Regions from separate parts of the Pantoea folii genome, predicted to be linked through region 1. Evidence: riboswitches for the same ligand, from Rfam matches in the RefSeq annotation. Region 1 holds a riboswitch; each other region holds the start of a gene.
What was found. Region 1 has a riboswitch for thiamine pyrophosphate ahead of thiM (hydroxyethylthiazole kinase). Riboswitches for the same ligand answer to the same signal wherever they lie in the genome.
Positions count from the first base shown of each region.

Region 1 (7,290 bases):
CCGACCTGCATTTCGAAACCTATTACTCGCTGTCATGCCACAACTGTCCTGACGTGGTACAGGCGCTGAACCTGATGGCAGTGCTGAACCCACGCATCAGCCACACCGCCATTGACGGTGGCATGTTCCAGAACGAAATCGCCGAACGTAACGTGATGGGCGTTCCAGCGGTATTTCTGAACGGCAAAGAGTTCGGTCAGGGCCGTCTGAGCCTGGCAGAAATCGTTGGCAAAGTGGACACCAACGCTGAGAAACGTGCAGCAGAAGAGCTGAACAAGCGTGACGCCTATGAAGTGCTGATCGTCGGCAGCGGCCCAGCGGGCGCAGCGGCAGCGATTTACTCCGCACGTAAAGGTATCCGCACTGGCCTGATGGGCGAGCGTTTTGGTGGCCAGGTGCTAGACACCGTGGACATCGAAAACTACATCTCCGTACAGAAAACCGAAGGCGCGAAGTTGGCCGGTTCACTGCGTGCCCACGTCGATGATTACGATGTTGACGTCATCGACACCCAGAGCGCCATTAAGCTGATTCCTGCGGCGAAAGAGGGCGGTCTGCACGCGATTGAAACCGCGTCTGGCGCAGTCCTGAAATCACGCAGCATCATCATTGCCACCGGCGCACGCTGGCGCAACATGGGCGTGCCGGGTGAAGAGCAGTATCGCACCAAAGGCGTGACTTACTGCCCACACTGCGATGGCCCGCTGTTCAAAGGCAAGCGCACGGCGGTGATCGGCGGCGGTAACTCCGGCGTTGAAGCGGCTATCGACCTCGCAGGTCTGGTTGAGCACGTGACGCTGCTGGAATTCGCCAGCGAAATGCGCGCCGACAAAGTGCTGCAGGACAAACTGCGCAGCCTGAAAAACGTCGATGTGATTCTGAATGCGCAGACCACCGAAGTGAAAGGCGACGGCAGCAAAGTGACCGGGTTGAGCTACATCGACCGTAACAACCAGACCAGCCACGAGATCGCGCTGAGCGGCATCTTCGTGCAGATTGGTCTGTTGCCGAACACCACCTTCCTGGAAGGCGCGGTAGAACGTAATAAGATGGGCGAGATCATCATCGACGCCAAATGCGAAACCAGCCTGAAAGGCGTGTTCGCAGCGGGTGACTGCACCACGGTGCCGTACAAGCAGATCATCATCGCCAGCGGTGAAGGCGCGAAAGCCTCACTCAGCGCGTTCGATTACCTGATCCGCACCCAACCGGCTGAATAAGTTTTATTGCGATAGCCACGCAGCCGCCCCGTAACGGATGTTACGGGGCTTTTTTTTGCCTGTTTTTCATCCCAACCAACGGCGTGCTTCCGCATCGCTCACGTCGCGGTAATAAACTTTATGCAAACGTTCGCCGCAACTTTTACATCGAGCTTCAACATGGGTGGAAAAATAGTGGCGACCGGAAGGGCAAATAGCCCCTTTGCGCGAAATTCGAATGTCGTGCCATTTATGGGCGTGCGGAATAAAGCTGAATAATTTTGAGATCATTATCGATTCCGGAATTGGATAGGCAGTGACTCTCTTCAAGTCCGGAGGGGGATTAGGCCTTGCTACGCCTGGCAGGGCGTTGATGTGCATCAATGAATACGAAGGCGCGTGTTGATTAGTCGATTTTTCAGTGATTAGAATAAATCTGGAAAATTCAGAAGAGAGTTAATTAATGATGATAATTGATCGAAACGGCTCTTTTTAATATTTAGCCTGTCGAATTATTTTAACTATTTTGATTTAGTGCCGTTTTCAGCATCCTTCAAACGACCACGATTTACAATCCTTCACGCTCGCCTTATCCTGTATGCGGCATGTTCACCATGCCATGACTCGGGGTGCCCCTGTTAAACAGGGCTGAGATACACCCGCTGACCTGATCTGGATAATGCCAGCGTAGGGAAGTCAGATGCCTGACCGCATTCGCCTTCTTGATCGCCGGTTGGGAGTTTTATGACACAGCCTGACCTTCTTACCCCCGCGCAATTCGCGCAATCTCTGCAGCTGCTGCGTCAGCAGGCACCGCTGGTGCACTGCATGACCAATGACGTGGTGCAAACCTTTACCGCCAATGTGCTGCTGGCTTTGCAAGCCTCTCCCGCGATGGTGATCGATGCCGAGGAAGCCGCGCAGTTCGTGAGTTTTGCCGATGCGCTGCTGATCAACGTCGGCACCTTAACCCGCGACCGTCGCGATGCGATGCTGGCAGCGGTACAGTCCGCTTCTAAAGTCGGTACGCCCTGGACGCTCGATCCGGTCGCGGTTGGCGCACTCTCATTCCGTACCGAATTCTGCCAGCAGTTGCTGAGCCTGCATCCCGCCGCGATTCGTGGCAACGCCTCGGAAATCCTCGCGCTGGCTAACCAGGCTGCGGGCGGACGCGGCGTGGACAGCGTGCATCAGGCCGATGCCGCACTCAGCGGGGCGCAACAGTTGGCACAGGATTACCACACGCTGGTGGCGGTCACCGGCGAAGTCGACTACGTCACTGATGGCAAACGCACACTGGCTATTCCAGGCGGGAGCCCGCTGATGACGCGCGTGGTCGGCACCGGCTGCGCGCTTTCCGCCGTGGTCGCGGCCTTCAGCAGCTTACCAGGCGACCGCTTGCAGCATGTGGCGGCGGCATGTCGCGTGATGTCGCTGGCAGGCGAGCAGGCGGCGCGTGCTGTTCAGGGGCCAGGCAGCTTTGTCGCGGCTTTCCTCGATAACCTCTGGACGCTGGAGGTTGCCATATGAAACGCATCAACGCGTTGACCATTGCAGGCACTGACCCGAGCGGCGGCGCGGGCATTCAGGCCGATCTCAAAGCCTTCTCCGCGCTGGGTGCGTATGGCACCAGTGTGATTACCGCGCTGGTGGCGCAGAACACCTGCGGCGTACAGTCGGTGTATCGCATTGAACCCGAATTCGTTGGGGCGCAATTGGATTCGGTGCTGGATGATGTGCGTATCGATGCCGCCAAAATCGGCATGCTGTCGGAAACAGCGATTGTCGAAGTGGTGGCCGAGCGGCTGAAACGCGCCAGACTGCCGTTTGTGGTGCTGGATACGGTGATGATTGCCAAGAGTGGCGATCCGCTGCTGTCGCCGGATGCGGTCGCCAGCGTGCGTGAACTGCTGCTGCCGCAGGTGTCGTTGATCACCCCCAATTTGCCGGAAGCGGCTGCGCTACTGGGCCGTGATATGGCGCAGGATGAGAAAACCATGCTGATGCAGGGCGATGCGCTGCTGGATCTCGGTTGTGAAGCGGTATTGATGAAAGGCGGACATCTCAGTGATGCCGAAAGCCCGGATTGGCTAATCACCCGCGCGGGCCGTCAGCGCTTTACCGCACCACGCGTCAATACGCGCCATACCCACGGCACCGGTTGTTCGCTGTCAGCGGCTTTAGCGGCACTGCGTCCACGCCACGATAACTGGGCGGATACAGTCACCGAAGCCAAAGCCTGGCTGCAGCAGGCCTTGCAGCACGCGGACTCGCTGGAAGTCGGCAAGGGCATTGGTCCGGTGCACCATTTCCATCAGTGGTGGTAGGGCAGCAGAACGGCGATTAAGGCGTGCCTCTGTGTTGCAGGATTCAACCTGAAGGCTGCCCATCGCAAGGTGGCAGAATTTTTTTACTGCGTATCCGTCTGAAAAATGGAGTCAGCAATTTGCCAGCCTGGCGCTTTTCGGTCCAGGCTGTTGGGGGCGAATCGGCCATTGCCGGTTCCATTCCAGCCATTTATTTCAGGAGCCAACATGACGGACATCGTACAGTTATTGGGCAAAGAAGCGGATTCACTTCTTCAACATCGCTGCATGACCATTCCAGCGGACAGCCTTTATTTACCGGGCGCGGATTTCGTTGATCGTGTGATGATCGACAACAATCGTTCTCCTGCCGTATTACGCAACATGCAAACCCTGTATAACACTGGTCGCCTGGCGGGCACCGGCTATCTGTCGATTCTGCCGGTCGATCAGGGCGTTGAGCACTCAGCGGGTGCCTCTTTTGCCGCCAACCCGGCTTACTTCGATCCGAAAAACATTGTTGAGCTGGCGATTGAAGCTGGCTGTAACTGTGTCGCCTCTACCTATGGTGTGCTGGCCTCGGTATCACGCCGCTATGCACACCGCATTCCGTTTATGGTGAAACTGAACCACAACGAAACCCTGAGCTATCCCACCCAGTACGATCAAACGCTGTATGCCAGCGTCGAGCAGGCATTCAACCTGGGGGCGATTGCGGTGGGCGCGACCATCTATTTTGGTTCTGAGCAGTCACGCCGCCAGATTGAAGAGATCTCAGCTGCCTTTGAGCGTGCGCATGAGCTGGGAATGGTGACCGTGCTGTGGGCCTATCTGCGCAATGATGGCTTCAAGAAAGACGGCGTGGATTACCATGCCAGCGCCGATTTGACCGGCCAGGCCAACCATCTGGCGGCGACCATTGGCGCAGATATCGTCAAGCAGAAAATGGCCGAGAACAACGGCGGCTACAAGGCGGTGAAATTCGGCCATACCGATGAGCGCGTCTACAGCAAGCTGACCACGGAGAACCCGATCGATCTGGTGCGTTACCAGCTGGCGAACTGCTATATGGGCCGTGCGGGATTGATCAACTCCGGTGGCGCATCAGCCGGAGACACTGACATTGCCGAATCGGTGCGTACTGCGGTGATCAACAAACGTGCGGGCGGGATGGGGCTGATACTGGGCCGTAAGGCGTTTAAGAAGTCGCTGAAAGAGGGCGTACAGCTGATTAATGCGGTGCAGGATGTTTATCTGGCGAAAGATGTCACGATTGCGTAATTGATTGCCCAAATCCCTTCCCGCAAGCGGGAGGGGAATAGGTCAGCGGAGTAATGATTGGGGATTAATCGAGAGCATGGGGACGAAATCTTATCTGCAAAGCTCTCTTTATTGAGCGGCAACACGCGCTTCACCCGCCCGCCAATCGCACTTTGCTTGGGTCTCCCCCTTTATATGGGAGAGGATCAGGTTGAGGGCATCTAATCGCAGACAATCTAAGGCGCTTCAAACCACTCGCTATTACGCTCAGCAATCGGCGTGATGGTTAAAATCATCTCCTGCAGATGACGTCGCATCGCCGCTTCTGCCGCTTCAACATCTTGCGCTTTTAACGCCTGGTAGATGTTTTCATGCTGCTGAATCAGGCTGTCCGGTGGCGACACTTCACTCAGGGTCAGGAAGCGCACGCGGTCCATGGTGGCTTTGATGTTCTCCACCGTTTCCCACGCCAGCAGGCAGTTAATCCCTTCGGCAATCAGGCGGTGAAACTCATCGTCCAGCGCTAAGAATGCCTGGCTGTCGTGACGTTCTGCCGCCAGACGCTGCAACTGAAGATTGTGCTCCAGCGCCATCAAGCCTTCGGGAGTGATCTCCTGTGCCGCGCGTCGCACCACGGCAATCTCCACCGCTTCACGGATAAAACGGCCGTCGGCCACACGCTGGGCGGAAATTTTACGCACGAAAGTGCCGCGCTGCGGCAGCACCTGCACCAGGCCCGCTTCCGCCAGTTTGATAAACGCTTCGCGGACTGGCTGGCGCGACACATTAAAGCGCGCGGACACTTCTTTTTCCGACAGCAACGAGCCGGGATGAATGGCGCAGGTCACGATATCTTTGCGCAGATAACGATAGATCTGCTGATTTACGGGTTCGCTGGTGGTAATGGTATAGGCAATCGACATGCAGCAATATCCGTATTACGGCTGGCCTACGCCAGCCCGATGAGAAAGGTTCAGTCTAATCAGCACGCTGCATCTGCGCTACACATTTGTGAAGGCACTTATGCCTGTGTCACAAGGGCTTGTACCGTCGCGCGTGCACCTTGGGTATTAAGCTGGTTATACAACTCGGTGACGCGCGAGACAAAGGCGGTCTGATAACGTAAATCATCGCCAAATACCGCTTGTATCCGCAGTAAGGCTTCGACGCGCTGTGCACCCTCATCACTGTGCGCAACGATGCTCGCCAATTGTTCTTTCATTGGATCGCGAATCTCAATCGCCTGACCTTGCTCATCGACACCGCTCACGTAACGCATCCAGCCCGCCACACCCAGCAGCAGATAGTCACACGAGGTGCCGTTACGCAGATGCCAGCGCACGCTGTCCAGCAAACGCTGTGGCAACTTCTGCGTGCCATCGGTGGCAATTTGATAAGTGCGATGCTTGATGGCGCGGTTTTCGTAGCGAGCGATCAGCGAGTCGGCATAGGCGGTGAGATCCACGCCCTGAGTACGCAGCGTCGGGGCCTGATCCTGTAACATCAGCGCGCGTGCCGCCGTACGGAAGTGGTTATCAGCCATGCAATCGCTGATGTGTTCGTACCCGGCGAGGAAGCCGAGATAGGCGAGGAAAGAGTGGCTGCCGTTCAGCATGCGCAACTTCATCTCTTCAAACGGCAATACATCACTGACCAGCTCAGCACCGGCATTTTCCCACGCCGGGCGACCGTTAACGAAGTTATCTTCGATGACCCATTGGAAGAAGGGTTCTGCTTCTACCGCCACCGGATCGCTGCTGCCTAAGCGCGCTTCCAGCGCATCAAATGCCGCATCGGTCATGGCGGGAACGATGCGATCCACCATGGTGGAGGGGAAGGTGATGTGCGTTTGAATGTACTCTGCCAGTTCGTGGCTATGGCGTTCTGCCAGCTGGGTGACGACGTTGCGCGTGACGTGACCGTTCTCTGGCATGTTGTCGCAGGACATTACGCTGAATGGCGTTAATCCACGTTCGCGGCGACGGATAATCGCCGCCAGAATCAGGCCCGGCAGTGAACGCGGCTGCGTGGGGTTTTCCAGGTCATGCACGATATCAGGATGATCCGGATTGAGCTTGCCGCTGGAAGGCATGTAGCAATAGCCTTTCTCAGTCACCGTCATCGAGACAATTGCCACATCCGGCTGGCTCATCGCCTCAATCACCGCATCAATGCCGTCGCCTTTGCCATGCAGGGCTTGCGTCACCACGCCAATCACGCGGGTGTGCAGGCTGCTATCGGCCATCTCAGTGAGGGTATATAGCAGGTCTTGCTGACGCAGCGCCTGAATCAATGCGCCACTGTTGAGGTTCACTTCGCAGTAGCCCCAGTCACTGCCTTCCGTTGCCAGTTTATCGGTCGCAAGCGCCTGATGGGCACGGTGAAAAGCACCAAAGCCGATGTGCACCATGCGGGTTTTTAACTGGCTGCGGTCATAAACGGGACGTTGGACGTCGGCGGGGAGGCGATCAAGCTCTAACATGCGTTTTCCTTTTAGCAAACGGGGCGCTGAGCGCCCCATTATG
Region 1 is NZ_JBWXON010000021.1:4,761-12,050, reverse strand. It holds gene ahpF (alkyl hydroperoxide reductase subunit F) at 1-1,220, shown strand, start outside; TPP riboswitch at 1,815-1,910, shown strand; gene thiM (hydroxyethylthiazole kinase) at 1,944-2,729, shown strand; gene thiD (bifunctional hydroxymethylpyrimidine kinase/phosphomethylpyrimidine kinase) at 2,726-3,526, shown strand; gene fbaB (class I fructose-bisphosphate aldolase) at 3,734-4,786, shown strand; gene AC1MDE_RS21000 (GntR family transcriptional regulator) at 5,002-5,688, opposite strand; gene AC1MDE_RS20995 (mannitol dehydrogenase family protein) at 5,787-7,247, opposite strand.

Region 2 (7,290 bases), on a different contig from region 1:
GGCTTCGAGCGGATCGTGCGTAACCAGCAGCACCGTTTTGCCCTTGAGCAGCGTGGCAGTCAGGGTTTGCAGACTGAGTTTGGTCATCACATCCAGCGTGGCGAAGGGCTCATCCATCAGCACCACTTCGCGTTGGGCATACAGTGTACGTGCCAGTGCCACACGCTGCCGCATCCCGCCTGAAAGCTTATCCGGTGAGGCTTGCGCCACCTCACTCAGCTTTACCTGCTCAAGCAGCGCCAACGCACGCGCGCGGTCCGATTTTTCACCGTTGAGCCGAGCGGAAAGCATCACGTTTTCCAGCACCGTCAGCCACGGATACAACAAATCCTGTTGCCCCATCCACGCCACTTTGCCCGGTAAGCCACTGATTTCGCCCTGTTGTGGCTGCAACAAACCTGCCACCAGCCGCAATAAGGTGCTTTTCCCAATGCCGCTGCGCCCCAACAGCACGGTGGTTTTACCGCCGCGCAGTTGCAGATTGAGTTGCTGGCACAGCGCCTGTTCGCCCCAGCTAAAGGTGATGTCATTAAATCCGATCGGATTCATAGTCGCTTTGCCGCCAACATTGCCAGACGGGTAAACCCTCGCGCTTCCAACACCGAGGCCGCCTGCGCCGCGCGAATGCCGCTGGCACACACCAGCACGATGCGCCGATCCTGCGGCGGCTGCCAATCGACTATGGCGTGCGGCAGAATGCGTTCGACGATGTTCGCTACGCTGACGGGGGCTTCTTCCACACTGCGCAACTCGACAATGCAATCATCTTTCGTCAGCAGTTGCTCATCGATAAAGGGCACGCTGTTTTCTGGCTCTTCCGCGCCGTCAAAACGAAATGCGCGCATATGCCAGTTGATGAAGTCGCAGTTGATCACACTGCCGAGGGGTGAAGGTTGCAGATCCAACAGCACGCTGAGTGCCATCTGCGCCTGCATTGCACCCAAAGTCGCCACTGCCGGTCCCATCACGCCTGCGATGTTGCAGTTGGCTGCGGAGGCGGGTAAGCGTGGAAACAGTGCCCGATAGCTCGGCGCGCTGCCGCAGAAGCCACCGACGTAGCCCTGACGACCTAATACTGATGCACTGATCAAAGGAATCTGCGTTGCCATACAGGCGTCGGAGAGTTGATAGGTCACCGCGAAGTTATCAGCGGCATCAATCACCAGATCGATATCCGTGAGGAGGTGCGGCAGATCGCTGGCGCCGATAGCCCGTGGCACCACCTCTATCTGCACCTCGGGATTACGTTGCACCAGCGCCTGTTGCGCACGTGCTGCCTTGCTGTGACCGATGTCCTGCATCGTAAACAGCGTCTGGCGATGAAGATTGTGTAAGGCCACTTCATCGTCGTCACACAGGCGGATAAAACCGACGCCTGCGCCAACCAGCTGCGGCAGTAATGTAGCGCCCAACCCGCCTGACCCCACCACCAGGACGCACGCATCCGCCAGCTTTTGCTGACCTTCGACACCGATTTCCGGCAGCATCATCTGCCGTTGATAGCGATCCATGATGGCTCCTTAACTCAAACTCGCCAGACCGAAGATCGGTGTTGAAGCTGCCGCCATATCCCGTTTCTCCATCAAACCAGCACTGCGTGCGGCCTGTCCCGCTTCAATCGCCAGCCGGAAACCGTTCGCCATGCCAACCGGATCGCCGGCTTTCGCCACCGCGGTATTGAGCAGGATGCCATCGAAGCCCATCTCCATCGCCTGTGCGGCCTGTGATGGCGCACCGATGCCTGCATCAATTATCAACGGGATGTCGCTGAACCATGCCCGCATCGCGCGTAATCCTTCAATGTTGCGCAGGCCCTGCCCGGAACCGATCGGCGCGCCCCACGGCATCAGCAGTTCACAACCGGCTTCCAGCAGCTTCTCACCGACGATCAAATCTTCGGTGGTGTACGGGAAGACCTGAAAACCGTCCGCACACAGGATGCGTGCCGCTTCAACCAGCGCAAAAGGATCGGGCTGGAGCGTGTCGGCATGCCCGATCACCTCCAGTTTGATCCACGAGGTGTTGAACAGTTCGCGCGCCATCTGCGCGGTGGTCACCGCCTCTTTCACCGTGTGACAGCCTGCGGTATTGGGTAGCACGCGAATATCCAGCCCGGTCAGCAGCTCGCGAAAAGCCGCGCCCGCCGCGCCTTCACGACGCAAACTCACGGTGATGATTTCCGTGCCAGAGGCGGCAATGGCCTGTTGCAGAATCGCCGGTGATGGATAGCCCGCGGTGCCAAGCAGAAAACGTGACTGCGGATCGAAATCGTAAAACATGTTTCAACCTCCCTGCATCGGGGACAAGACTTCCAACTGACAGCCCTCTTCCAGCTGCTGGCTGCTGTACTGACTTTTAGGCACAAAGTTGCCGTTGAAAGCGCTGGCAACGCATGCGGCATCAATTTGCTGCTCGATCAGCAATTCGCTGAGCGTGCTGGCCTCAGTGCGGATCGCCCGGCCGTTAAGCTGAATATTCATAGGATTGTTCCCCGAAAAGGCGCTGCATCAGCTGTTCTGCCATCATTGGCGCCAGCAGAAAACCGTGGCGATACATGCCGTTAAGATAATAAGTGTCGTTTTGATAATGGATTTCTGGCAGGTTGGCCGGATAAGCAGGACGTAAACCGCTGCCGCTTTCGACTACGCGGGCTTCCGCCAGAGCAGGATGAATAGCGTAGGCCGCGCTGAGCAGTTCCATCATGGCGCGCGCGCTAATCGGGCTGGCATCGTCGCTTTCCACCATGGTGGCGCCGAGCATGAAATGACCATTACGGCGCGGCACCAGATAGCAGGGAAAGCGCGGATGCAAGAGGCGAATCGGACGCGAAAAGTGCACTTCATCGCTGTGCAGAATCACCATCTCGCCACGCACAGCACGCAGGCGCGGAAGGTCGGCTTTGGCATGCATGCCACGACAATCAATCACCCGGCCCGAAGGTTGTATTGCATCAAAACGCACGCCGCGCTGTAACAGCTTTTCGCGCATTTCCGTGAGCGCCAGGCGCGGGTCGAGATGTGCTTCCCCGGCAAAAAACAGCCCACGGGCAAAACGCCCGGCCAGCAACGGTTCAATGTCACCGGGATCGACCCATTGGTGCTTTTCGGTCATGCGCGCAAAACGGTTAAGTTCCTGGCTGTCGCGCGGTGGCGCCACCACCAACGTTCCCTGATGTGCCACGCTGCTGACACGCTGTTGCCACCAGCCAGCGGCGTGTTGCCCGAGAGAGATCACTTCCTGCGGGGCACTTTCAGATTCACACCAGGGTGCAAGCATGCCGCCAGCAAACCAGGAAGCAGGCTGGCGGGAGTCGTCGCCAATGACGTCGACGTCTTCGCCGCGTTCAGCCAGCAGCGTCGCCACGCAGAGACCAGCCACGCCGCAGCCTAATACCGTCCAGCGGCTCACAGCAGGTTATCCGGGATATAAAGGGAATTCACATCGGCCTCTCAGTGTTGACTGAGACCCGCAGATACAGGAGGAGGGAAAGGGCGCGAGCGATCCTCTGCGCCAGACAACACCGGAGCGGTGCTGTCAGTCTTCCTACGCCAGTATCAACTGGGTCAGGTTCAAAGGGTCGCTAAGCCGCGCATTGCGCTTTTAGCCTCTCAGTCTCTTTGGCGAGACTCCCCCGACGCGTCTATTTGTATTGCAGGCGCAGGTCGCCGTCAAGCACGGATTACCGCAGATAGCCATCACGTCATCGCATGGCATTTATCGCTACGTACACGTTCTGGATCGAAAACGTAACATATGGTATACAAAGGCATTATTGCTACTTTTCAAGCGCAAAGAAATTATAGGTGATGTTGGACTCATTATGAAAAATATTAGAATTGCCTTTATTAAAGCCGGTTGGCACAAAGAGATTGTGCACAATGCGTTGGTGGGTTTTGAGCAAGAATTAAAAGCACAGAACGTTGAAGCGGAATTAAAAGTGCTGGAAGTGCCGGGCGCATTTGAAATGCCGCTGCTGGCAAAACGCTTAGCGGAAACCGGTAAATACGACGCGATTGTAGCGGCTGCGCTGGTGGTGGATGGCGGTATCTATCGTCACGATTTCGTTGCTGCAGCCGTGGTTGATGGCCTGATGAACGTTCAGCTGACCACCAATGTGCCAGTGTTCTCTGTCTCACTGACGCCGCACAATTTCCAGCCGGTCGATGTGCTGGAAAACTTCTATACCGAACACTTTATTAAGAAAGGCAAAGAGGCCGCGCGTGCTGCGCTGGCGATTCATAATTTGTCGATCGATTAATTCCCTCTCAGGAACACTTCATTATTCGCGGTGAAGTGTTCTTGCTCTCAATAATACCTCCCTGCCCTTAAGAACAATATGTTCTACGTTATTTCGAAAATCGCATAAGCCACTTTCATTACTCTCCTCTGCTACTTCAACTTACGTAAATTTTTGTCGTAAACAGCAAAAGGTGTACAAAAACACTTCACATTCATAGCATTCACTATAATGTATAGCACATGCTATACTTCTCAGGGGATGACTATGTTGACCAGGCACGTTATATCAGTTGTGATGCTTACACTCGCGATGAGCGCTTCAGCGCTTGCCGCTGACAAACTTAAAGTGGTCACCACTTTCACGGTGATCGCAGACATGGCAAAGAACGTCGCAGGTGATGCCGCCGAAGTGACATCCATCACCAAGCCCGGTGCGGAGATCCATGAATACCAACCAACCCCCGGCGATATTCGTCGCGCGCAGGGTGCCGATTTAATCCTGGTAAACGGTTTTAATCTGGAAATGTGGTTTAGCCGCTTCTATCAGCGCCTGAAAGGCGTGCCGCAAGTCACAGTGACCGAGGGCATTGAACCCTTAGGTATTACCGAGGGACCCTACAACGGCAAACCCAACCCACATGCCTGGATGTCACCAGACAATGCGCTGATTTACGTCGATAACATCCGTAAAGCACTGCAAAAATACGATCCTGCCAATGCCGCCGTTTATCAGGCCAATGCGGATCGCTATAAAACGCAAATCCAGCAAACCCTGGCGCCGATGCGCGCGGAGATTGAAAAACTGCCGGAAAACCAGCGCTGGCTGGTGACCAGTGAGGGCGCTTTTTCCTATCTGGCACGTGATTTGGGTCTGAAAGAACTTTATCTCTGGCCGATCAATGCCGATCAGCAAGGCACACCGCAACAGGTGCGCAAAGTGATTGATGCGGTGAGAGCCAACCACATCCCGACTATCTTCAGCGAAAGCACCATCTCCGCCAAACCGGCTCAACAGGTCGCGCGTGAAGCGGGTATTCACTACGGTGGCGTGCTGTATGTTGACTCTCTCAGCAACAGTGACGGGCCGGTTCCGACCTACCTTGATCTGCTGCGCGTGACCACCGATACCGTAGCCAAAGGCATCACCGCCGGGAGCCAAAAATGACCCTAAACGTGCAGGATGTTAGCGTAACCTACCGCAACGGTCACACTGCGCTGCGTCAGGCATCTTTCTCCGTGCCAGCGGGCAGCATCGCCGCGCTGGTGGGCGTCAACGGCTCCGGGAAATCCACACTGTTTAAGGCCATTATGGGCTTCGTGCCGCTTTCGACGGGTCAGGTCACGCTGGCAGAGATGCCCGCGAAGCGTGCGCTAAAACACAATATCGTCTCCTATGTGCCGCAATCCGAAGAGGTGGACTGGAGCTTCCCGGTGCTGGTGGAAGATGTGGTGATGATGGGCCGCTACGGCTATATGAATATGCTGCGCATCCCGCGTGCGGAGGACAAACGCAGCGTGGATAAAGCGCTGGCGCGCGTCGGGATGAGTGATTACCGCCATCGTCAGATTGGTGAACTCTCCGGCGGGCAGAAAAAACGCGTCTTCCTCGCACGTGCGCTGGCGCAGAGTGGGCAACTCATCCTGCTGGATGAGCCCTTCACCGGCGTCGATGTCAAAACCGAGGCGGCGATCATCACCCTGTTGCAGGAGCTGCGCGATGAAGGCCGCACTATGCTGGTCTCCACGCACGATCTTAACACCATCCCTGATTACTGCGACCGCTGTGTGCTGGTCAAAAACACCGTGCTGGCTAGCGGCTTATTGCATGACACTTTCACCGCTGCCAACCTGGCGCGCACCTTTGATGGTGAGGTGCAGCAGCGCAATGCGGCACTGTTGCAGAAGATAGCCGCACGACCGGGGGCGGATCATGTCGTGGATTATTGAGCCCTTCGGTTATCAATACATGCTGAATGCGATGTGGATCGCCGCACTGGTAGGGGCGATTTGCGCGTTTCTTTCCTGCTTTCTGATGCTGAAAGGCTGGTCGCTGATTGGTGATGCGCTATCCCATTCGATTGTGCCGGGTGTGGCTGGCGCTTACATGCTGGGCCTGCCCTTCTCGCTTGGTGCCTTTCTCTCCGGCGGACTGGCGGCGGGCAGCATGCTGTTCCTTAACCAGCGTACACGCCTGAAAGAGGATGCGATCATCGGACTGATCTTCTCCTCCTTCTTCGGCATCGGGCTCTTTCTGGTGTCACTCAATCCGACGTCGGTCAATATTCAAACCATAATGCTGGGCAACATCCTCGCGGTGGCGCCCGCCGATATCTGGCAGCTCGGCACCATCGGCGTGGTGACGCTGACGTTGCTGCTGCTGAAGTGGAAAGATTTGATGGTGACGTTCTTTGATGAAAGCCACGCGCGCTCACTTGGGCTGAATACCACCGGCTTGAAAATCCTATTCTTTACCCTGCTCGCCGCCTCCACCGTCGCCGCATTGCAAACCGTTGGCGCCTTTATGGTGATTTGTCTGGTGGTCACACCGGGCGCCACCGCTTATCTGCTGACTGACCGCTTCCCGCGTTTGTTGTTGATTGCCGTGGCTATCGGCAGCATCACTAGCTTCCTTGGCGCGTGGAGCAGCTATTTCCTTGATGGTGCCACTGGCGGCGTGATCGTGGTGGCACAGACTCTGGTGTTCCTGCTGGCGTTTGTGTTTGCGCCTAAACACGGCGTGCTGGCGGCACGGCGACGCGCTCGTCTGGCGCAGGAGGTCAACCTCAATGATTGAAATACTGCTGAGTCCTTTCGAATTCGAATTTATGAATATGGCGCTGATCATCACGCTGATTTTGTCGCTGCCGTGCGCCATGCTGTCCGCATTTTTAGTGTTAAAAGGCTGGTCACTGCTCGGCGATGCCATGAGTCACGCGGTGTTTCCCGGCGTGGTGCTGGCGTGGTGGATCGGCTTTCCTTTTGCGATTGGCGCCTTTATCGCGGGCATGCTGTGCGCACTCGCCACTGGCTTTATCAGCCAGAACAGTCGCA
Region 2 is NZ_JBWXON010000015.1:129,254-136,543, reverse strand. It holds gene AC1MDE_RS17770 (ABC transporter ATP-binding protein) at 1-549, opposite strand, end outside; gene AC1MDE_RS17765 (ThiF family adenylyltransferase) at 546-1,511, opposite strand; gene AC1MDE_RS17760 (thiazole synthase) at 1,521-2,279, opposite strand; gene thiS (sulfur carrier protein ThiS) at 2,283-2,480, opposite strand; gene AC1MDE_RS17750 (FAD-dependent oxidoreductase) at 2,464-3,408, opposite strand; TPP riboswitch at 3,524-3,643, opposite strand; gene AC1MDE_RS17745 (6,7-dimethyl-8-ribityllumazine synthase) at 3,821-4,258, shown strand; gene AC1MDE_RS17740 (metal ABC transporter substrate-binding protein) at 4,535-5,404, shown strand; gene AC1MDE_RS17735 (manganese/iron ABC transporter ATP-binding protein) at 5,401-6,186, shown strand; gene sitC (iron/manganese ABC transporter permease subunit SitC) at 6,170-7,033, shown strand; gene AC1MDE_RS17725 (metal ABC transporter permease) at 7,026-7,290, shown strand, end outside.
Region 2: it holds a riboswitch for thiamine pyrophosphate, as region 1 does, so the genes downstream of both, AC1MDE_RS17750 (FAD-dependent oxidoreductase) here and thiM (hydroxyethylthiazole kinase) in region 1, are expected to answer to the same signal.

Region 3 (7,290 bases), on a different contig from region 1:
GCGTGATCGCAGACGTAATATTTCGTTGCCTTATACATGGTTTTTTATCCGTTTGCTGTGTGAGTCAATGGACTCATTAAAGTTTATCGTATTCAATATCTTGTAAATTTGAACATCTCACTACGGCCTGAAACTCAGATTGCCCACGATGGCTCGCCAAAGTAAACGGAACGATAATACGTGTACCATTTTTTGCTACGCTTTCGTTGTGGAACAGAAGAGAGCCCAGGGTGATTCTATTTTTTCCAAACATCTCGGTATGGGATTTATTGAGGAGACCTTTCTCTACGGCAATAACCGCATCACGACTGTGAACGGTCACACAGGCTATTTCATCTTTTTGATTTTCTACGTTCCGCGAATATACCTCATAACCCGACGCAGACAAAATAATCCCCAGGGCACCGAGTGCTCCAACCTTAGCGGAAGTCTTCATTTTAAATTCCCTTAAGTGCTTCACAAACAGTCTCTGGTCTAACTAACGGAAAATCAAGACTATTTCTGGTTTATTTGATGAAATGAATTGATGTGTATTGCAGATGCCGCCTGGTCATTATCTGATAATGGTTGGGATAAAATCTGAATATTACGTACCACAAAAAAATCCTGTGAGATTTATTGAAGAGGGACTCGAACAAATAAAACGGGCATTAAAGCTAAAGTACATCAAATATCCTGGTTAATAACTTGTTAATGGTAGAGTTATGGCATTCTCATGACATTTTTTCCTGGATTAATGCTGAGGCCAGAAGTATCTGATGATAAAAACTCACAGCTCGCTCATTCAGCAGGGCTATTCACATTAATCAATGAATCACCGCGAAGCTGAAACGCTCGTCGTGCATCTGGTCAGATAAAAAGATCAGTGTGTTAAAACAGCAAATGGTTTAACCTTTAACGACCGTCTGCAGTAGATTTAAAGTAAGCTTAATAAAATCAGTGAGTTGATTGACGTTTTATTGAGCGGCCTTTTGATTGACTGCGACCTGTTCCAGGGGGTGCCCGGTTAGCGGGCTGAGATTCTACCCGCCAGCGTTTTCGCGTTGGCAACGTGGTGACCCTACGAACCTGATCCGGCTAATACCGGCGTAGGGAGCGGAACACAGGGCGACACTGCGTCCTGATCCCATCTTTGTGCTTGTAGCGGACAGACTCTACTCATCAGGCCCGGCCTGAGAAATTTCGCGCAATCGCAACTGGTGGACTCGCCCATGACTGAAGCTGCTTTGATCGACGCTTTGCTCACCTTTCTTCAGCGTCAGGATACAACCGACGACGACTTTAACCGCATGGCGCTTGCCGTCTTCGCGTACCAATTTGAACACAACCTCCCTTATCGCCGTTTCGCCATGCAGCGCGGTCGCACACCGTTTATGGTGAAAAACTGGCGTGCCATCCCGGCAATTCCCATTACCGCGTTTAAGGATCTGACGCTGAGCTGCCATGCCACCGATGACGTCGAAGCGGTATTTATGACCAGCGGAACCACCGGCACGGTGAAAGGTCGCAGCTATCATCCGACGCTTGACGTCTGGAAATGCTCGATGATGCAGAATTTCAGCCAGCGCTTTATGGCGGGCGAAGAGCGGATTCGCATGGGCATTTTGTTCCCTGATAATCGGGCGCTGCCCAACTCTTCGCTGGCCCATTACCTGACATTAGCGGTGGAAAAATTTGGCACCGCCGAGAGCGAAGTGCTGTTGGATGACAGCGGTATCGCGATGGATCGCCTGTTTGCTGCGTTGGAGCAGGCTGAAGCACAGGGCGAACCTTATGCGCTGCTGGGCGCGAGCTACAGCTTTGTCCATCTGCTCGACGAACTGCAGCGCCAGGGGCGACATTTTGCATTACCCGCTGGAAGCCGAATTTTGGATACCGGTGGATTTAAGGGGCAATCCCGTGAGATTGAGGCCGAGCAGTTTTACGCCGAGCTGAGTGCGGCGTTGGGCGTGCCGCGCACGCACTGCATCAACATGTACGGCATGACCGAACTGAGCAGCCAGTTTTATGACGATGGCAACGTTGCCTGTCCCTCGGTGAAATCCGGCCCGCACTGGATCCGCACCCGCGTGGTCAATCCACTCACAGGCGATGAAGTGCCCGAAGGCGAGATGGGCGTGCTGGTGCACCATGATCTGGCTCATTTCAATTCAGTGTCTGCCTTACTGACCGAGGATGCTGGCCGCGCGGTCACTGGCGGCTTCCATCTGCTAGGCCGGGTCACCGGAGCGGATGCGAAGGGCTGTTCGCTGGCGATGGAAGAGTTCCTGGCTGCTGCGCAGGGTGCAGTGTGAAAGAGGTCGCGGGTTATCTACCGGGATGTTTATCACCTGAAGGGGTGCAGTGGCGCACGCTGAGTTTTAGCCATCACGGCCAGCATCTGGATGTCGACGTGCCCGATCTGAATCCGGCACAAATTACACTTCTCAGCGCACATCTGCGCGATCACGCTCGCGCTTATCTCACAACGCTGAGCGTGGCGAAGATCGTCGCAATTATTGATGAGGCCATTGCGCGTTTGCTGGATCGAAACCATCCATTGCGCCGCAAGGCCGAAATGCTGCTGGCGATTGTCACCGGTTATGACGCCGAGATGATTCGCCTTGGGCTTACCGGATACCTTAAAACTTTTCGACAGCCGCAGCTCAAGCGCTTTTTAACCGAGGACTTTAACGATCCACAGCTGCTGGATGATTTTCAGCCGCGACCTAATGGCGGCTTCGCACGGGCATTTGGCCCGGACCTGCTCATGCATATCTGGGCAGGAAATGTGCCGGGTCTACCGCTGTGGAGTCTGATTTGTGGATTGCTGGTGAAAGCGGGCAGCGTGGGCAAACTGCCTGGTGCCGAACCGCTGATGGCGGGCTGGTTCGCGCAACTGCTGGCTGAAATCGATCCCCAACTTGGCGAATGCCTGGCGGTAGTGTGGTGGAAAGGCGGCGAAGCCGAAGCAGAAAAACACTGGTTAACACAGCCTGACGTGGTGATGGCTTACGGTGGTAATGCCGCGCTGGCTGCAATCAAACACCAACTGCCGGTCACCACGCGTTTTCTGCCGCACGGCCATAAAATCAGCGTGGGACTGGTGGCGCGTTCGGCACTGGATACAAGGCAGGGCGTCTATCTGGCGCAGCGCGCGGCCTATGACGTCATGCGCTATGACCAGGCGGGCTGTTACTCACCGCAAATGCTGTTCGTTGAACGCGGCGGGCGCATCACGCCGCAGGAATTCGCGGAGTACATCGCCCATGAACTGCGAGCGCTGGCGCGCAAATATCCGCGTCGAGTGCTGTCTTCGGCTGAAGTTAATAGCGTGGCAACCTGGCGCAGCCGTGAAGAGATTCGCGCGTTGCAGGACGATCGCATCCTGTTCGGCGAGGCAATGGACAATTGGTCGGTGGTGGTAGTAGATGGCCCCGAAGCTCTGATGCCGTCGGCACTCGGACGCACGCTTAAAGTGGTGGCCGTTGATGAGATTGAGGATGCGATTGCATTGATTTCTCAGCAGAAAATTTATCTGCAAACGGCGGCGGTGGCGGCCACACCACGCGAGCTGTTTGGTCTCGCCGCGCGGCTAGGGCAAGCCGGTATCACCCGTATTACTGCCTTTGGCAGCATGACATCGCCTGCCGCCGGATGGCATCACGATGGCCGCTTTAGCCTGCTGGATCTGGTCACCTTTACGGAAATAGAGGCATCTGCTGAAACTGCCGCTGAGCGCTTCGCGCCCTATGCGGATTGAATCCACGTTTTTACAGAAGGTAAACGATGAAATTTGCTGATCAAACGATTCTGGTGACGGGTGCGAGTCGGGGTATTGGTGCAGCTATCGCGCAGGCTTTCGCCGCTGAGGGTGCGCTGGTGGTGGTGAACTACCTGCGCAGTGAAGCTGCCGCGATGGAAGTGGTAAAGCGCTGTGAAGCACTGGGCGGTTCGGCCATCGCCATTCGAGCCGATGTCACCTCAGCAGAGCAGGTAGCGGCAATGATGGAGCAGATCGCTAACACCATGGGTCGTCTGGATGCGGTGGTGAACAATGCTTTCGCGCCTTATGTTTTCGATACCGACAATCGACAGCGATTTTGGGAAACGTCATGGCAGGGCTACCAGAGCCAGTTTGACGGTGCCGTCGGCGCGGCCTACAACGTCTGCCAGGCCGCGTTGCCGCTGATGCGCTCACGCACACGCGGCAGCATTATCAATCTTTCCAGCGATCTGGTGGCGCGTCCGTCTGTTCCTTACCACGATTACGTCACGGCGAAATCCGCATTAATAGGCTTTAGCCGTTCACTCGCCGCTGAACTGGGGCCGCTGGGGATTCGCGTGAACTGTGTTGCGCCGGGTCTGGTCTATCCCACGGATGCCAGCAGTGCGACGCGAGAAGACGTGCGCGATTTTATCACCGCACAAACGCCGCTGCGCCGAATTGCCGAGCCAGTGGATGTCGCCGGTCCGGTGATGTTTTTAGCCTCAGAATGGAGCGAGTTTGTCACCGGGCAAACGCTGTATGTGGATGGCGGGTTGGTAATGGGATGACGGGGGACGAACGCTGATATTGTTGGCAGCACGATGGGTTAACGTTAGTCTGATCACTGATGTATCAATTTGCTAACGCCGCTTAACGTAAACAGGGAGGTTTAATGAATACCGCAACTATCCGCGCCGTCATCGGTGGAACGCTTTTAATGGCGTCGAGCTTAGTATCGGCGTCTGCCGCACAGCCATTGCCTGTGCCTCCAGAATATCCGAACTCACAGCGAATCTCTGTAGAGAGGCAAGGGGCGGGAACGGATGTCATACTGATTCCGGGGCTGGCGTCATCGCGCGACGTTTGGGCCGATTTATCCGCAAAATTACGCAAGAACCATCGCATTCATCTTATCGAGCTTGCAGGCTTTGCGAGTACGCCTGCCATTGCCAACCCGGACGGAAAAATAATGGCTCCGGCAGTTGACGCCATCGCTGCATATATTCACGGCCAGCACATCAAGGGTCCGGCGATCATTGGCCATTCCCTTGGGGGAGAAATGGCATTGATGCTGGCTGCTCGTCATCCTGACCTGGTGGGGCGCGTGATGGTCGTTGATGCGTTGCCGTTCTATTCATTGATGTTCAATCCAGCGGCGACCAGCGAAACGGTCGCCCCGCAGGCCACTGCTACGCGAAATTTAATTTTGGGGCAGTCGCTGGAGCAATTTTCCGAGTTTCAGAAAGCATCCATCGCCCGTTTAGCGAAGATCGAGGCGGTGAGGCCAGCACTGGTGGCGGCAGGAATCCATTCCGACCGTAAAACCATTGCCGATGCCGTGTATGAAGTGATGATCACCGATTTGCGTCCCGAACTTGGCAGCATTAAAGCGCCGATTGAGGTCGTATATGCGTATGACACGCTATTCGGCGTACCTGCAGTCAGCGTGGATGCGATGTACCGTCAAGCCTATGCTTCTGCACCCGATATCCACTTCACACGGATCGATGACAGTTTTCACTTTGTGATGCTTGATCAGCCTGAGCGGTTTTCCGACGCGGTTGAGTCGTTTTTGAATGGCGATGTAAGCCAGATGCAGTCGCAAACTGATTGAGATTTTGGGAGGAACGGCCGGAATGGACCGTTGCTTCGGTGCATTAGAGTGTATGGCGCAGATATTGCGCGGGATGCATGTCTGATGTGAAGGAGATGTGGGGATGAGACGGTATGGTCCGCTTTGAGCGCAGGCTGTGTGAAAACTCTGCCCCAAAACTGAAGTGCGCGCATCTACGCAAAATCTGGCAATGCCCGACTGGCTGGCTGAGCCAGATTTTAAGTATGAGCGCAGTTTTCATCCCTGTTTTTGGCACTTTAAGCGACCAAAACAGTTTTCACACAGCCTGAGCGAGGAGTGGACACCTGCATCAAGTAAAAAGGTGCCCGTTAATCTTAAGTGAATAGATTACTTAACCCGCTTCCCCGTTTCGTCAGTAACCTGTTCACCATCCTCTTTCTTAAATGCTCCTTGCTGAGGCTCCTGCAGTATATCCAGTACGACTTCGGAAGGTCTGCACAGGCGGGTTCCAAAGGGGGTCACGACGATGGGACGGTTAATTAAAATGGGGTATTCTAGCATAAAACCAATCAGTTGCTCATCGCTGAATGTCTCTTCTGAAAGTCCTAATTGCTCGTAAGGCTCCGCGTTTTTACGCAACAGAGCACGGACTGTGATCCCCATATCTGCAATAAGTTTAACCAGCTCATCATGAGCCGGGGGTGTTTCAAGGTAATAAATTATGGTGGGCTCATTGCCACTGTTGCGGATTATCTCCAGCGTATTACGTGACGTACCACAGTCAGGGTTGTGATAGATGATTATGTTGCTCATATTAGTATCTCATTACAAAGTGACAGAGAGCCGCAGCGCCAGCGCGGCCAGTGTGACAAACAGCACAGGCAGGGTCATGATGATACCCGTGCGGAAGTAATACCCCCAGCTGATGGTCATATTTTTCTGCGACAGGACATGCAGCCACAACAGGGTCGCCAGGCTGCCTATTGGCGTGATTTTGGGGCCTAAATCGCAGCCAATCACGTTGGCGTAAATCATCGCTTCCTTGATGACGCCGGACGCCGTGCTTCCGTTAATCGACAGTGCTCCAACAAGAACGGTTGGCATATTGTTCATGACTGATGACAGGAATGCAGTCAGGAAACCCGTGCCAAACGTTGCCGCCAGCAGTCCCTTATCTGCCAGTATATTCAGAAGCCCGGAAAGGTACTCCGTTAAGCCAGCATTGCGCAGGCCGAAGACCACCAGGTACATACCCAGTGAGAACACAACGATCTGCCACGGCGCACCGCGCAGCACTTTTCCGGTATTAATGGCATGACCCTTTTTCGCAACGGCGAACAACACTGCAGCGCCGACGGCTGCAATAGCGCTGACGGGGATCCCCAGAGGCTCAAGCACAAAGAACCCGGCAAGCAACAGAACCAGAACAACCCAACCGGCTTTGAAGGTTGCGGGATCTTTAATCGCACTGGCAGGTGCTTTCAGTAGAGTGACGTTGTAGGTTGCAGGAATATCCCGGCGGAAAAACAGATGCAGCATACCCAGAGTGGCGGCGATGGCAGCAATATCAACGGGAAGCATGACGGATGCGTATTCCGTAAAGCCAAGCCGGAATAAGTCGGCAGAGACGATGTTCACCAGGTTCGACACGATAAGCGGCAGGCTGGCGGTATCGGCAATAAACCCGGCGGCCATAACAAAGGCCAGCGTAGTCTGTTTGCTGAACCCCAGCGCGAGCAACATGGCG
Region 3 is NZ_JBWXON010000001.1:538,558-545,847, reverse strand. It holds gene AC1MDE_RS02675 (hypothetical protein) at 77-436, opposite strand; TPP riboswitch at 985-1,113, shown strand; gene AC1MDE_RS02670 (LuxE/PaaK family acyltransferase) at 1,212-2,294, shown strand; gene AC1MDE_RS02665 (acyl-CoA reductase) at 2,291-3,742, shown strand; gene AC1MDE_RS02660 (3-oxoacyl-ACP reductase) at 3,769-4,536, shown strand; gene AC1MDE_RS02655 (alpha/beta fold hydrolase) at 4,641-5,582, shown strand; gene arsC (glutaredoxin-dependent arsenate reductase) at 5,931-6,356, opposite strand; gene arsB (arsenite efflux transporter membrane subunit ArsB) at 6,369-7,290, opposite strand, start outside.
Region 3: it holds a riboswitch for thiamine pyrophosphate, as region 1 does, so the genes downstream of both, AC1MDE_RS02670 (LuxE/PaaK family acyltransferase) here and thiM (hydroxyethylthiazole kinase) in region 1, are expected to answer to the same signal.